2 regions of the Kosakonia sacchari SP1 genome follow, and region 2 is predicted to be linked to the other one. Evidence: predicted binding sites of a transcription regulator. Region 2 holds the regulator's gene; the other holds the start of a gene.
The links. Region 2 encodes PurR, which represses purine synthesis genes. Its sites were predicted from a motif close to CANGCAAACGTTTGCNTG; they were not measured.
Positions count from the first base shown of each region.

Region 1: the regulator PurR is predicted to act here: its motif matches at 5,640-5,657, upstream of glyA (serine hydroxymethyltransferase).

Region 1 covers NZ_CP007215.2:1,275,092-1,282,294, reverse strand. The annotation lists gene C813_RS29150 (DUF1007 family protein) at 1-276, opposite strand, end outside; gene csiE (stationary phase inducible protein CsiE) at 401-1,678, shown strand; gene C813_RS29140 (3-phenylpropionate MFS transporter) at 1,675-2,817, opposite strand; gene rcnR (Ni(II)/Co(II)-binding transcriptional repressor RcnR) at 2,945-3,217, opposite strand; gene C813_RS29130 (nickel/cobalt efflux protein RcnA) at 3,359-4,228, shown strand; gene glyA (serine hydroxymethyltransferase) at 4,275-5,528, opposite strand; gene hmpA (NO-inducible flavohemoprotein) at 5,844-7,034, shown strand; gene glnB (nitrogen regulatory protein P-II) at 7,072-7,203, opposite strand, start outside.
Region 2 covers NZ_CP007215.2:2,711,537-2,718,739, forward strand. The annotation lists gene C813_RS35770 (C40 family peptidase) at 1-208, shown strand, start outside; gene sodB (superoxide dismutase [Fe]) at 333-914, shown strand; gene C813_RS35780 (MFS transporter) at 969-2,138, opposite strand; gene cydH (cytochrome bd-I oxidase subunit CydH) at 2,307-2,396, opposite strand; gene purR (HTH-type transcriptional repressor PurR) at 2,694-3,719, shown strand; gene punR (DNA-binding transcriptional activator PunR) at 3,738-4,649, opposite strand; gene punC (purine nucleoside transporter PunC) at 4,762-5,958, shown strand; gene cfa (cyclopropane fatty acyl phospholipid synthase) at 6,267-7,203, shown strand, end outside.

The DNA of each region.
Region 1 (7,203 bases), 1.4 Mb from region 2:
GACTTCGGTGAAATAGTGTTGACCCAGCACGTTTGCCATCACTTCCGCCGCCAGTTTTTTCCAGATCTCATCGCCGGGTTTTGCATTGCCTGCGTCATACAGCAGGTCTGCTGAGGTGATCTCATCCATCGTCCAGCGCATTTTCAGCCCGGTGAACTGCCCGTTGTCGATCAACACTTGCGTTTTCATGCGGATAAAACTGTGCGGATGCGCCACAACTGAAAATGATAAAAGCGCGAGAAACAGGCCACTGACGCATTGTTTAACTGCTTGCATGTCTTCCCCACGAGAAAAATTCTGTGATGCTCCCCGGCAATCCTGAATGAAAGAGCTGCCGCTGCGCTATCGCTGAGCATACCTTTAACTACGCTTATCAAAAACCCCAACTGGAATCTGACAGATGACAATTGTAATGACACCGCCATCTGCACTCTCCAGTCCGCAGCGCCGCTGCCAGGTGCTTTTGATGCTCGCCTTGCCGGGGCAGCACGTCACCATGGAACATATCAGCGCTATGAATGGAGTGGACGACGCCGTGGCTCGCCGGGATATCGCTGAAACGGAAAGTGAAATTCAGCGCTACCACCGGCTCTCTATCGTTTCCCACCCTAACGGCGGCTTTCGGATTGAGGGCGCTCCGCTCGATCAACGTTTATGCCTGTTGCACTGGCTTCGCCGTGCGCTGCGGCTGTGCCCGCAATTTATCACGCAACAGTTTACTCCGGCGTTAAAAACCGCGCTTAAACAGCAAGGTATTGCCCGAACGTTATACGACGACACAAACCTGTTGGCGTTGATTAATCTCTGCTCGCGCCGCCTGCAGCGCGTCTTTGAATGCCGGGATATGCAGTTTCTGCGTCTCTATTTGCAATATTGTTTACTGCAACATCACCAGGGACATACACCGGAATTTAACCCGGTTCAGCAAGAGTGGGCGCGAATGCGCGCCGAGTATCAGGTAGCACAGGAGATTGTGCGCCACTGGCAGCGCCGCGTTGTTGACTCTCCGCAGCAGAATGAGCACCTGTTTTTGTCGCTGCTGTTTATGCTGGTGCGCACGCCCGATCCGCTGCGTGACCAGCAACACCAGGATCGCCGTCTGCAAAAAGCTATCCACCGGATGATCGCCCGCTTTCACGCTCTGGCGGGGCTGCGCTTCAGCGACGAGCAGGGTTTAAGCGCCCAGCTCTATATTCACATTGCCCAGGCGCTGGATCGCAGCTTGTTCGGCATTGGCATTGATAACAGCCTGCCCGAAGAGATTAATCAGCTTTACCCGCGTCTGATGCGAACCACCCGCGATGCATTGCAGGAGCTGGAAGACGAGTACGATTTGCGCTTCAGCGATGAAGAGACCGGGCTGGTGGCGGTGATTTTCGGCGCCTGGCTGATGCAGGACAGCGATCTGCATGAGAAACAGGTTGTGTTGATTACTGGCGAAGACAGTACGCGCGAACAGCAGATTGAGCAGCAACTACGTGAATTAACGCTGCTGCCGCTTAGTATTAAATATTTGCCGCTGGCGGAATTTCGTAAGACCGGCGCACCGAAAGACGTGACATTGATTATCACGCCTTACACTACGCCGCTGCCGTTGTTTTCACCGCCGTTGATTCACACCGACGGGCCGCTGAGCGGGCAACAACAGCGTCACATTCGCGACATGCTGGAAAGCTAGCGGGCCTGCACGGCGACGTTCGGACGCAGGAACAGTGCCGGAATGGCCAGCACGGCCATGACAAAAAACAACCCCTGATGCAGATGTTCAAACAGGAAACCGGCGATCATGGTCATCAGCGCAATGCTGCCGCCCATCGCGACCGCTGAATACACCGCTTGCAGGCGAATCACCTCACTGCCCTGCCGCGCCGAGATATAGCGCATCGCGGCCAGATGGCAAACGGTGAACGTGCCGCAGTGCAGGATCTGGGCAATAATCAGCCACGGAAGCTCGGTCGTCCAGCCCATCAGGCTCCAGCGCACCAGCCCGCAAACGGCGGAAAGTAGCAGCAGATCGCGCGCGCTGAAGCGACGGAACAGCCGGTTACTGAGCGCGAAAATCACCACTTCTGCCACCACGCCTAACGACCACAAATACCCCACGGTTGAAGCAGAATACCCCGCCGACTGCCAGTAAATGGCGCTGAAGCCGTAATAGGCAGCATGTGCGCCCTGCAGCAGCGACACGCAGGCGAGAAAACGCCAGTTCTGCACAATCAGTGCCCGCCAGGCCTGCCAGCCTGCGCCGTCCTGCTGGCGATTTTCACCCTGCGGCAAAATGGAAGGACGCAGCAGCATCCCCAACAACATGGATGCCGCGCCCAGCGTCAGCAGAGCCAGAATCGCCTGGTAATCAAACAGGCTCACCAGTTTGCCGGTGAGCGCCGAACCAATCACAAAAGCAATCGATCCCCACAGACGCACGCGGCCATAATCCATCGGGAACTGTTTTTGCCAGGTGCCCGCCAGCGCATCGGTGAGCGGCACCAGCGGCGAAAAGAAGAGGTTAAAACCGATGATAATGACCGCCAGCCACGCCACATGCGTTCCGGCATAAAACGCCAGCGCAAACAGCAACGTTGCCAGCGCCAGCGCGCGCAGAGCCGTAATCAAGCTGGAAGGATCGCTCACGCGCGGAGCGATGAAAAGGCTGCCAAGGAAGCGGGCGACAAGACCTGCGCCGAGCAACATCCCGATGATTTCGGGGGTCAGCCCTACGCCTTTGAGCCAGACGCTCCAGAAAGGTAAGAAGATGCCGTAGCTAAAAAAGTAGGTGAAATAAGCGAGCGCCAGCCAGCGCGTGGACTGCAAGACCATGATTTCCTCCTGAATGGAGGCGATAGTCTGGCGATAAATAACAGGGCTGGCAAGTAACAATCAGGCAACACATGCGCTTGCCCAACGTTTGCAGGCGAATATCTGCATCCAGGTTGCTCGTCGTTGCTTAGCGAATATAAGAATCCAGCACGCTCAGCACCACATCCAGATCCGCTTCACGCTTAATTTCGTCGTTCTCATGCACGATATGATCGGTCAGATGGCCTTTGATAACTTCGCGCATTAACCCGTTTACTGCGCCACGGATCGCCGCGATTTGCTGCAAAACCTGAGCGCATTCATGCGGCTCATCGAGCATTTTTTTCAGCGCGGCAACCTGGCCTTCTATTTTGCTCGCCCGCGCTTTTAGCTTTTTCTTGTCCCGGATGGTGTGCGACATACAGACCTCAAATCGACGGTGCTTAAACGGACCTTAGCATACCATGCATCAACTGGGGGGGAGTTTATTTCTACTGGGGGTAGTATTTTTTACTGGGGGGAGTAGATTTGAGCGCACAAATTTTTACCGAGAATTATTCTCATGAATGACTTCACCACGCTTTTTCAGCAAGGGAACGCCTGGTTTTTTATCCCGAGCGCCATCCTGCTCGGTGCGCTGCACGGCCTCGAACCGGGGCATTCAAAAACAATGATGGCCGCATTTATCATCGCCATCAAAGGCACGGTTAAACAGGCCGTGATGCTGGGTCTCGCCGCCACGCTGTCGCACACGGTGGTGGTGTGGCTGATTGCGCTCGGAGGCATGTATCTCAGTAACCAGTTCACTGCGCAAGCCGTTGAACCCTGGCTGCAAATGGTGTCTGCGGTGATCATTTTTGGTACGGCGGTGTGGATGTTCCTGCGCACCTGGCAAGGTGAACGTTCGTGGCTCGCCGGGCATCACCACCACCACGCTCATGACCACAGCCATGCGCATCGCGCGCCCAGCCTGGTGCTTCAACCCGTCACACACGCCCGGGTTACCGCACAGCCAACAATTCTATCGCTGCGTAAAGTGACCAAAGAGGAGGAGTATCAGGATGCGCACGAGCGGGCGCACGCGCGGGATATTGAGCGGCGTTTTACTGGCAGCGAGGTAACTAACGGACAGATCCTGCTATTCGGTTTAACCGGCGGGCTTATCCCTTGCCCGGCGGCGATCACCATTTTGCTGATCTGTATTCAGTTAAAAGCCATCACGTTGGGCGCAACATTAGTGGTCTCTTTCAGTATCGGGCTTGCACTTACACTGGTGGCGGTTGGCGTTGGCGCGGCAATCAGCGTACAGCAAGCGGCAAAACGCTGGTCCGGCTTTAACACGCTGGCGCGTAAGGCACCCTATTTTTCCAGCGCGCTTATCGCACTCGTCGGGATTTATATGGGTATTCACGGTTACAGGGCACTGCAATAAGGCGTAAAAAAACCCGCACAAGGCGGGTTTTTTTGTCGGGCTACGCTTACGCGTAAACAGGGAAGCGGGCGCAGATATCCAGAACTTTACCTTTGACGCGCTCGATAACCGCTTCGTCATTGATGTTGTCCAGCACGTCACACATCCAGCCAGCCAGCTCCTTCACTTCTGCTTCTTTAAAACCACGACGGGTCACAGCCGGGCTACCGATACGGATACCGGAAGTGACAAACGGGCTCTTCGGATCGTTCGGCACGCTGTTTTTGTTCACCGTGATGTTTGCACGACCCAGCGCAGCATCCGCTTCTTTACCGGTCAGGTTTTTGTCTACCAGATCCAGCAGGAACAGGTGGTTTTCAGTACCGCCAGACACCACTTTGTAGCCACGGTTCAGGAACACTTCCACCATCGCTTTGGCGTTTTTGGCAACCTGCTGCTGGTAAATTTTAAACTCTGGCTCCATCGCTTCTTTCAGTGCCACCGCTTTTGCCGCGATAACGTGCATCAACGGGCCGCCCTGCGCGCTTGGGAAAACGGCGGAGTTCAGTTTTTTGTACAGCTCTTCGTCACCGCCTTTCGCCAGGATCAGACCGCCGCGCGGGCCCGCCAGGGTTTTGTGGGTGGTGGTGGTCACAACGTGCGCATGCGGAACCGGGTTCGGGTAAACGCCAGCGGCAATCAGACCCGCAACGTGTGCCATGTCAACGAACAGGTAAGCCCCGATGCTGTCGGCGATTTCGCGCATTTTTGCCCAGTCAACGATGCCGGAATAAGCAGAGAAACCACCGATAATCATCTTCGGTTTGTGCTCTTTCGCCTGCTTCGCCATGTCTTCGTAGTCAATTTTACCGGACTCATCAATACCGTAAGGGATGATGTTGTACAGTTTGCCAGAGAAGTTAACCGGGGAGCCGTGAGTCAGGTGACCGCCCTGCGCCAGGTTCATACCCAGAACGGTATCGCCCGGTTGCAGCAGCGCAGTGTAGACCGCGAAGTTCGCCTGTGAACCCGAGTGCGGCTGCACGTTGGCGTAATCCGCGCCAAACAGTTCTTTCGCGCGATCAATCGCCAGTTGCTCAACGATATCCACATATTCGCAACCGCCGTAGTAGCGTTTGCCCGGATAACCTTCGGCGTATTTGTTCGTCAGCTGAGAACCCTGAGCCTGCATGACACGCGGGCTGGTGTAGTTTTCGGAGGCGATCAGTTCAATGTGTTCTTCCTGACGTACTTTTTCCTGCTCCATAGCCTGCCACAGTTCGGCATCATAATCGGCAATGTTCATTTCACGCTTTAACATCCGCATCTCCTGACTCAGCTAACAAAACAACTCTAAACGAAGGCCCAATTTGGGGGACGGCCCACAGTATAACTGATTAATATTCTGATAACAGGTCTTGACAAAGGTTTTTACGCAAACGATTGGCTCCGCGTCAGACAAGGGTTTGAGCGATAAGACACTTCCCTGTTAAAGCGGATTTCTTTTCAGGTTTGTGATGCAACTTATTCACGATGTAAATCCCTTTATATTGTCCGCTCTTTACAAGCCTGGCCGTCGCGCTATAAGATGCATTTAAAATACAACTTTAAATAATCTGCAAAAAAGGAAGCAATCATGCTCGACGCCAAAACCATCGCTACGGTCAAAGCCACCCTTCCCCTGCTGGCGGAAACCGGACCAAAACTCACTGCCCATTTTTACGACCGAATGTTCACTCACAACCCGGAACTGAAAGAAATTTTCAATATGAGTAACCAGCGCAACGGCGATCAGCGTGAAGCGCTGTTCAACGCCATTGCCGCTTACGCCAGCAATATTGATAATCTTGCCGCGCTGCTGCCGGCGGTTGAGAAAATCGCCCAGAAGCACACCAGCTTTCAGATCCAGCCGGAACAGTACAACATTGTGGGCGCGCACCTGCTGGCGACGCTGGATGAGATGTTCAGTCCGGGGCAAGAAGTGTTGGACGCCTGGGGAAAAGCCTACGGCGTACTGGCGGGTGTCTTTATCAACCGTGAAGCGCAGATCTACAGCGAACACGCGGAAAAAACTGGCGGCTGGCAAGGCACGCGCGCATTCCGCCTGGTAGAGAAAAAACCGCAGAGCGCGCTTATTACCAGCTTTGAATTTGAACCGGTCGACGGTCAGCCGGTCGCCGCTTATCAGCCGGGGCAATATCTGGGTGTCTGGCTGAAGCCTGAGGGTTTCGCCAATCAGGAGATCCGCCAGTATTCACTGACCCGCAAGCCTGACGGCAAAAGCTACCGTATCGCGGTAAAACGCGAAGCGGGTGGACAGGTTTCTACCTGGCTGCATAACAGTGCAAAAGTGGGCGATATTGTGCATCTTGCCGCGCCTGCCGGGGACTTCTTTATTGATGTGCAGAGCAGCACGCCGGTCACGCTGATCTCTGCGGGTGTCGGTCAGACACCGATGCTGGCGATGCTCGACAGCCTTTCCAAATCACAACATGCTGCGCAGGTAAACTGGTTCCACGCCGCGATGAATGGCGAGGTGCATGCTTTTGCCGATGAAGTGAGCAAACTGGGCGCGTCGCTGAACCATTTTTATCAGCATATATGGTATCAACAGCCTGCGGCGGCTGAGGTGAATAGCGGCCGCTATCACAGTGAAGGGTTGATGGATTTACACGCGTTGGAAGGGAAGTTCAGCGATCCGGCGATGCAGTTTTACCTCTGCGGACCGGTCGGTTTTATGCAGTTTGTCGCGCAACAACTGGTCGCGCTTGGCGTGAACAAAGATAGCATTCATTACGAATGCTTTGGCCCGCATAAAGTGTTGTAAAACAGGTACCCTCACCCTGCAGGGTGAGGGAAAAACATCAGATTGCGGCGTCGTCTTCTTCGCCGGTACGGATACGTACTACGCGCGCAACATCAAAGACGAAGATCTTACCGTCGCCGATCTTGCCGGTCTGGGCAGTACGGATAATGGTGTCCACGCAGGTATCAAC
Region 2 (7,203 bases):
GGCGGAACTGGAGAGCGGCGATCTGGTGTTCTTCCGTACCCAGGGCCGTGGTACAGCCGATCACGTTGGCGTGTACGTCGGTAATGGTAAATTCATTCAGTCTCCGCGTAGCGGCCAGGATATTCAGGTCACCTCGCTGAGTGAAGATTACTGGCAGCGTCATTATGTCGGCGCGCGTCGCGTCGTGACGCCGAAAACCATTCGCTAACCCCTCACCTGCCGCATCGGCGGCAGGTAACTCCCTCTTTTGTGTGACCTTTCGATTTGCTACCCTAACCCGCACATCCAGTAGGGCTATTGGATGTCATTAAAATAATGAAAGGAGAATAGCAATGTCGTTTGAATTACCTGCATTACCGTATGCAAAAGACGCCCTGGCGCCGCATATCTCAGCCGAAACGCTGGAATACCACTATGGTAAACATCATCAGACGTATGTCACCAACCTCAACAACCTGATCAAAGGCAGCGCTTTTGAAGGTAAATCTCTGGAAGAGATTGTGAAAAGCAGCGAAGGCGGCGTGTTCAACAATGCCGCCCAGGTCTGGAACCATACCTTCTACTGGAACTGCCTGGCTCCGAATGCTGGCGGTGAACCGGCTGGTGAGCTGGCGGCGGCTATCGCCAAATCCTTCGGCAGCTTTGCCGAATTCAAAGCGCAATTCACCGATGCTGCGGTTAAAAACTTCGGTGCTGGCTGGACGTGGCTGGTGAAAAAAGCGGATGGCGCATTAGCCATTGTTTCAACGTCTAATGCGGGTACGCCGCTGACAAGCGACGCAACCCCGCTGTTAACCGTCGATGTGTGGGAACATGCGTATTACATCGATTATCGTAATGCGCGTCCGAACTACCTCGAACATTTCTGGGCGCTGGTAAACTGGTCATTCGTGGCCAAAAATTTAGCGGCATAAACGCGGCATAAAACAAAGGAGGGGCTAGCCCCTCCTTTTTTGCATTTGTGCTATTTATTCTGCTGCGGCACAGACACGTTCTGGCTGAGAGCGGCCAGAGAACAGCACCACCAGCAGACCCAGCCCGGCAATAATCGCCCCCATAACCGGGACGAAATCATAACCCAGCCCAGCGGAAATCACTGCTCCACCGGCTGCCGCGCCCAGCGCGTTACCGAGGTTAAAGGCACCGATATTGACTGAAGATGAAAGGCCAGGTGCTTCATGCGCAACGCGCATGACACGCATCTGCAACGGCGGAACCACCGCAAACGTCGCCGCGCCCCACACCACCATGCTGATGGCTGCGCCCACTTCACTGCGCGCCAGGAACGGGATCGCCAGCATGATGGCAATCAGCAGGATCAAAAAACCTTTCAGCGTGCCGGTGACCGAGCGATCCGCCAGTTTGCCGCCGAGATAGTTACCAATGGAGAAACCAACGCCAATCAACACCAGCATCGCCGTCACAAAAACGGGAGTGGCATCGGTAATGGTGTGCAGTACCGGCGCAATGTAGGTATACAGCGTGAACATGGCACCTGCGCCGAGCACAGTGGTCAGCAATGCGGACAACACTTGTGGGCGTACCAGTACCGACAGCTCTTTACGTACGTCCGGGCGCTCACCAGCACCACCTTTCGGCAACGAAAAGAACAGGCTCGCCATAGCAATCACACCCAGCCCGGCAGTGGCCATGAACGACATGCGCCAGCCAATGGTTTCACCCAGCCAGGTCGCGGCAGGTACACCGCCGATGTTAGCAATGGTCAGCCCCATAAACATGGTGGCGACTGCGCTGGCCTGCTTCTCTTTGGCAACCACGCTTGCTGCCACCACCGAACCAAGACCAAAGAAAGCGCCATGGTTCAGGCTAGTGACGATACGTGCCAGCATTAATGTGGTGTAATCCGGCGCGATCGCCGACAGCACGTTACCAAGCGTAAAAATTGCCATCAAAAAGATCAGGGCATTGCGTCTGCCGCGATGAGACAGCAACAACGTCATTAACGGCGCACCAACCATTACACCGATAGCGTAGGCGCTAATCAGCATCCCCGCTGCCGGAATAGAAACGTCAACGCCGCGGGCAATAACCGGCAGTAATCCCATCGGGGAAAACTCGGTAGTACCAATGCCGAAGGCGCCAATCGCCAGGGCAAGCAAAGGGAAATTAATTTTCATCTGTGACTCCAAAAAAGACATGCCGACTAGCGACCCTGTCGCTGAAGTCAAAAGTATGACAGCTATCACAAAAAACAGAAGTTAGCAGAATGACAAAAGATTATTGCAGAGGTGATAACAATAGCGGGGCAGAAAACCGAGGGAGAAGAGGCTCTCCCTCGCGATAGATCAATGCAGTGCAGCAGTCAGACCGCCGAAAACAATCAGGCTCAGAACGATGACGGTAGTGATTAAAGAATACTTCAGATCGGTGCTCATCAATTTTCCCCTTTTTAATTTCCCCACAAAAAGTGAGATAACGCATTTTTGCACAAATTATCTTAAAAATCTTGCGGGAATTCGCAGGAGAAACGTTTTAATACTTCCCCTTTTGCTCAAGATCAGACAAAATTCGACGCTAAATTTATTAGCGTACCGGCCATTGACTCCCCTCCTGACGTCCAGTGTCGTTTTCCCGGCGTACCGCACCCCCTTTGATGGGTACAGGGTGATTAAAGGCAAACGTTTACCTTAAGTATTATCAGGAGCTTATGATATGGTCTGGAGTGATATCTGATGGCAACGATTAAAGACGTAGCGAAACGAGCAAACGTTTCCACTACAACCGTATCACATGTAATTAACAAGACCCGTTTCGTCGCCGAAGAGACGCGCAACGCCGTGTGGGCAGCGATTAAAGAGCTGCACTATTCCCCCAGCGCTGTCGCCCGCAGCCTGAAAGTGAATCACACAAAATCGATCGGTTTGCTGGCTACCAGCAGTGAAGCGGCCTACTTTGCTGAAATTATTGAAGCCGTAGAGAAAAAGTGCTTCCAGAAGGGTTACACCCTGATCCTTGGCAATGCCTGGAATAGCCTCGAAAAACAGCGTGCTTACCTGTCGATGATGGCGCAAAAGCGTGTCGATGGCTTGCTGGTAATGTGTTCAGAATACCCGGAATCGCTGTTGAACATGCTGGAAGAGTACCGCCATATTCCGATGGTCGTGATGGACTGGGGCGAAGCGAAGGCCGACTTTACGGACTCCGTTATTGATAACGCCTTCGAAGGCGGTTATATGGCCGGTCGCTACCTTATTGATCGCGGACACCGCGATATTGGTGTGATCCCAGGCCCTCTGGAGCGTAACACTGGCGCTGGCCGTCTGGCTGGCTTTATGAAAGCGATGGAAGAAGCCCTTATCACCGTGCCGGAAAACTGGATCGTACAGGGCGATTTCGAGCCGGAATCCGGCTATCGCGCGATGCAGCAAATCCTCGGTCAGGCGCATCGCCCTACTGCGGTGTTTTGCGGTGGCGACATTATGGCGATGGGCGCGCTGTGTGCTGCCGATGAGATGGGTTTACGCGTACCGCAGGATATTTCCCTGATTGGTTATGACAATGTGCGTAACTCACGCTTCTTCACTCCGGCATTAACCACGATTCACCAGCCGAAAGATTCGCTGGGAGAAACGGCGTTTACCATGCTGCTTGATCGCATCGTCAACAAGCGCGAGGAGTCGCAGTCTATCGAAGTGCATCCGCGCCTGGTCGAGCGTCGCTCAGTGGCCGATGGCCCGTTCCGCGATTATCGCCGCTAATCGCTTATTACGGAGCCGTTAATTCGGCTCCCTTAACCATTCGTCATTCAGCGTTTCACTGTCCCCAAGATATTCCAGCAGCCAGTTTAACGCCGGGGAAGCCTCATTTTGTTGCCACGTCAGGCAGCACGCCGCGTCCGGGAAGGGGTTTTCCAGGTTCAGCGCGACCCAGTCACCGCTGTCGAGCCGCGGGCGGGCAAAGTGTGCCGGCACCATTCCCACGCACAGCCCTGCAGATAAGCACGCCTCCGACGACGCCCAATCAGGGACAATCACGCGTTTCTGATTATCCAGCAGCCAGGTAATACGTTTCGGCAACGAGCGGGACGTATCTTCCTGGATAAGTGAAGGCCAGTTGCGCAAGGTATCGTCGCTGAGCGGACCTGCCAGTGACGCCAGCGGATGACGACTGGAAACCACGCATTTCCAGCTCAGCATTCCCATATCGCGAAACGCATAACGCCCACCTACGGGGATGGCCTGCGTTGCGCCGATCGCCAGCTCAACCCGCCCGTCAGCAAGCGCATCCCAGACACCGTTAAAGACTTCCTGGTAAACCTGCAACTCAACATCACTGAAATGGCGATAGAAATCGACGATCAATTGCCGGGTACGTTCAGGTTTTACGATGTTGTCGACGGCAATTGCCAGTTGCCCGCGCCAGCCGTTGGCGATTTGCTGGCACTGCTGACGGGTGATCTGCATTTTTTTGATAACAGCTCGCCCTTCTTTCAAAAACCAGACCCCGGCAGGCGTGAGCTCAACATCACGATGGCGGCGTTCAAACAGCGGAACAGCCAGCCACTCCTCAAGCTGTCGCACGGTATAGCTCACCGCAGAAGGTACACGGTGTAACTCCTGCGCCGCGACGCTAAAACTGCCATTGCGCGCGACAGCATCAACCACTTCCAGTGAATATTCTGACCACATAATCTGCCTGCAAAAATTTTGAAACCACTACGCAAATATTAGCGTTTCACAAGCGCTAATGCACTCCTTACACTCGACAGCCCTGATTACCTGCAATTAAAGAGAAACACTAATGCAACCTGGCAACGGATTTTTAGTCTGGCTCGCGGGATTAAGCGTGCTCGGCTTTTTAGCCACTGATATGTACCTCCCCGCCTTCAGCGCGATACAGCAAGATTTACACACATCGTCTGCGGTGGTTAGCGCAACCTTAAGCCTGTTTCTGGCGGGCTTTGCCATTGCGCAACTGGTATGGGGGCCACTATCAGATCGCTATGGCCGCAAGCCGGTGTTGCTGGCCGGGCTGGCGATTTTCGCGCTGGGGTGTCTGGGAACATTATGGGTACGCGATGCAACCCTGTTGCTGGTGCTGCGCTTTGTGCAAGCGGTAGGCGTCTGCGCCGCGACAGTAAGCTGGCAGGCGCTGGTGACGGATAACTATCCCGCGCATCGCGTCAATCGCATCTTCGCCACCATTATGCCGCTCGTTGGTTTAACACCCGCTCTGGCACCGCTGCTGGGAGCCTGGATCCTTGCGCATTTCAACTGGCAGGCCATTTTCGCCACCTTACTGGCGATCACAGTGATTCTGATGATCCCGGCATGGCGACTGAAAGCACCGGCGAATAAGATTGAGCACCACGAACAATCGCTGACCTTTATGGATCTGCTGCGCGCCCGGGACTATCGCGGGAATGTGATTATCTATGCCGCCTGCTCGGCCAGTTTCTTCGCCTGGCTGACCGGTTCGCCGTTTATTCTTCACGAAATGGGTTATGGCCCATCGGTTATTGGCCTCAGTTATGTGCCGCAAACCATCGCCTTTTTGGTGGGCGGTTACGGTTGCCGTGCCGCGTTGCAGAAATGGCAGGGTTTTCGCTTGCTGCCGTGGCTGCTGGGGGCTTTCGCGTTAAGTGTCCTCGCCACCTGGGCCGTCGGTTTTATGTCGGACGTGTCGCTGACCGCGCTACTCATCCCCTTCTGCTTTATGGCAATGGCCAATGGCGCGATTTACCCTATCGTGGTCGCGCAGGCGCTGCGCCCATTCCCGCAGGCCACCGGTCGCGCAGCCGCCTTGCAGAATACGCTACAACTGGGGTTATGTTTCCTGGCAAGTCTGGTCGTTTCGTGGCTTATCGCCACACCACTGCTGACGACGACCAGTGTTATGGTGTCAATGGTGTTGCTGGTCGCGTTGGGTTATCGGCTTCAGCGCCGCACTCAGGATGAACGGGCGGATAAAGAGGTTGTGGCTCACTCGTCGCATTAGCATTAATAGTTGCGCAAGCGACTATCAATAACTCAGCGGTTAGCTTGCTAATGGCTTTTTATTGAATCACCGGATTTTGGCGCCTATACTCATTTTCGGCTGTTTGATAAATACGATAAATATTATGCATTAACGGGTACCGGATTGTACCCGTTTACCCATGGAAGGCCTTTCGGCAAGGGTCCTCTCCCTTCCTCTGTTCTACGTCGGATATCAGCCTCACGGTGAAAACCGTGAGATTTCTCACAAGCCTGAAAAAGCGTCTACGCTCTTTGAAGGTTCTGATCACTGCGAGTGATGGAGAAGTTATGAGTTCATCGTGTATAGAAGAAGTTAGCGTACGGGATGACAATTGGTTCCGTATAGCAAACGAACTGCTGGGTCGCGCAGGTATTCGCGTCAACGGTCCCGCAGCGTCAGATATTCAGGTGAAAAACCCTGATTTTTTCAAACGCGTTTTACAGGAAGGCTCGCTCGGACTCGGCGAAAGTTATATGGACGGCTGGTGGGATTGCCCCCGCCTGGACATATTCTTTACCAAAGTTCTGCGCGCCGGGCTGGAAAACCAACTTCCGCACCATCTCAAAGACACACTCCGCATTGCCGGAGCAAGATTATTTAATCTGCAAAGTAAAAAAAGGGCCTGGATTGTGGGCAAAGAACATTACGATCTCGGTAATGATCTGTTTACCCGCATGCTGGATCCGCAGATGCAATACTCTTGCGCCTACTGGAAGGACGCTGAAACGCTGGACGATGCACAACGGGCAAAACTGCGGCTTATCGGTGAAAAGCTCAAGTTAAAACCCGGCATGCGCGTGCTGGATATTGGCTGTGGATGGGGCGGTCTGGCGCAGTTTATGGCGCAAAATTACGGCGTCAGTGTGGTTGGCGTGACGATTTCTGCAGAACAGCAAAAGCTGGCGCAGAAGCGTTGTGAAGGGCTGGATGTCGATATTCGTTTGCAGGATTATCGCGACCTCGACGAGCAATTTGACCGCATTGTCTCCGTTGGCATGTTTGAACATGTCGGGCCAAAAAACTACGCGACCTATTTCCGCGTCGTCGATCGTAACCTGAAGCCCGATGGCATTTTTTTACTGCACACCATCGGCTCAAAACGCACCGATCACAATGTTGATCCGTGGATCAACCGCTACATCTTCCCGAATGGTTGTCTGCCTTCTGTGCGCCAGATTGCAGATGCCAGCGAATCACACTTCGTGATGGAAGACTGGCACAATT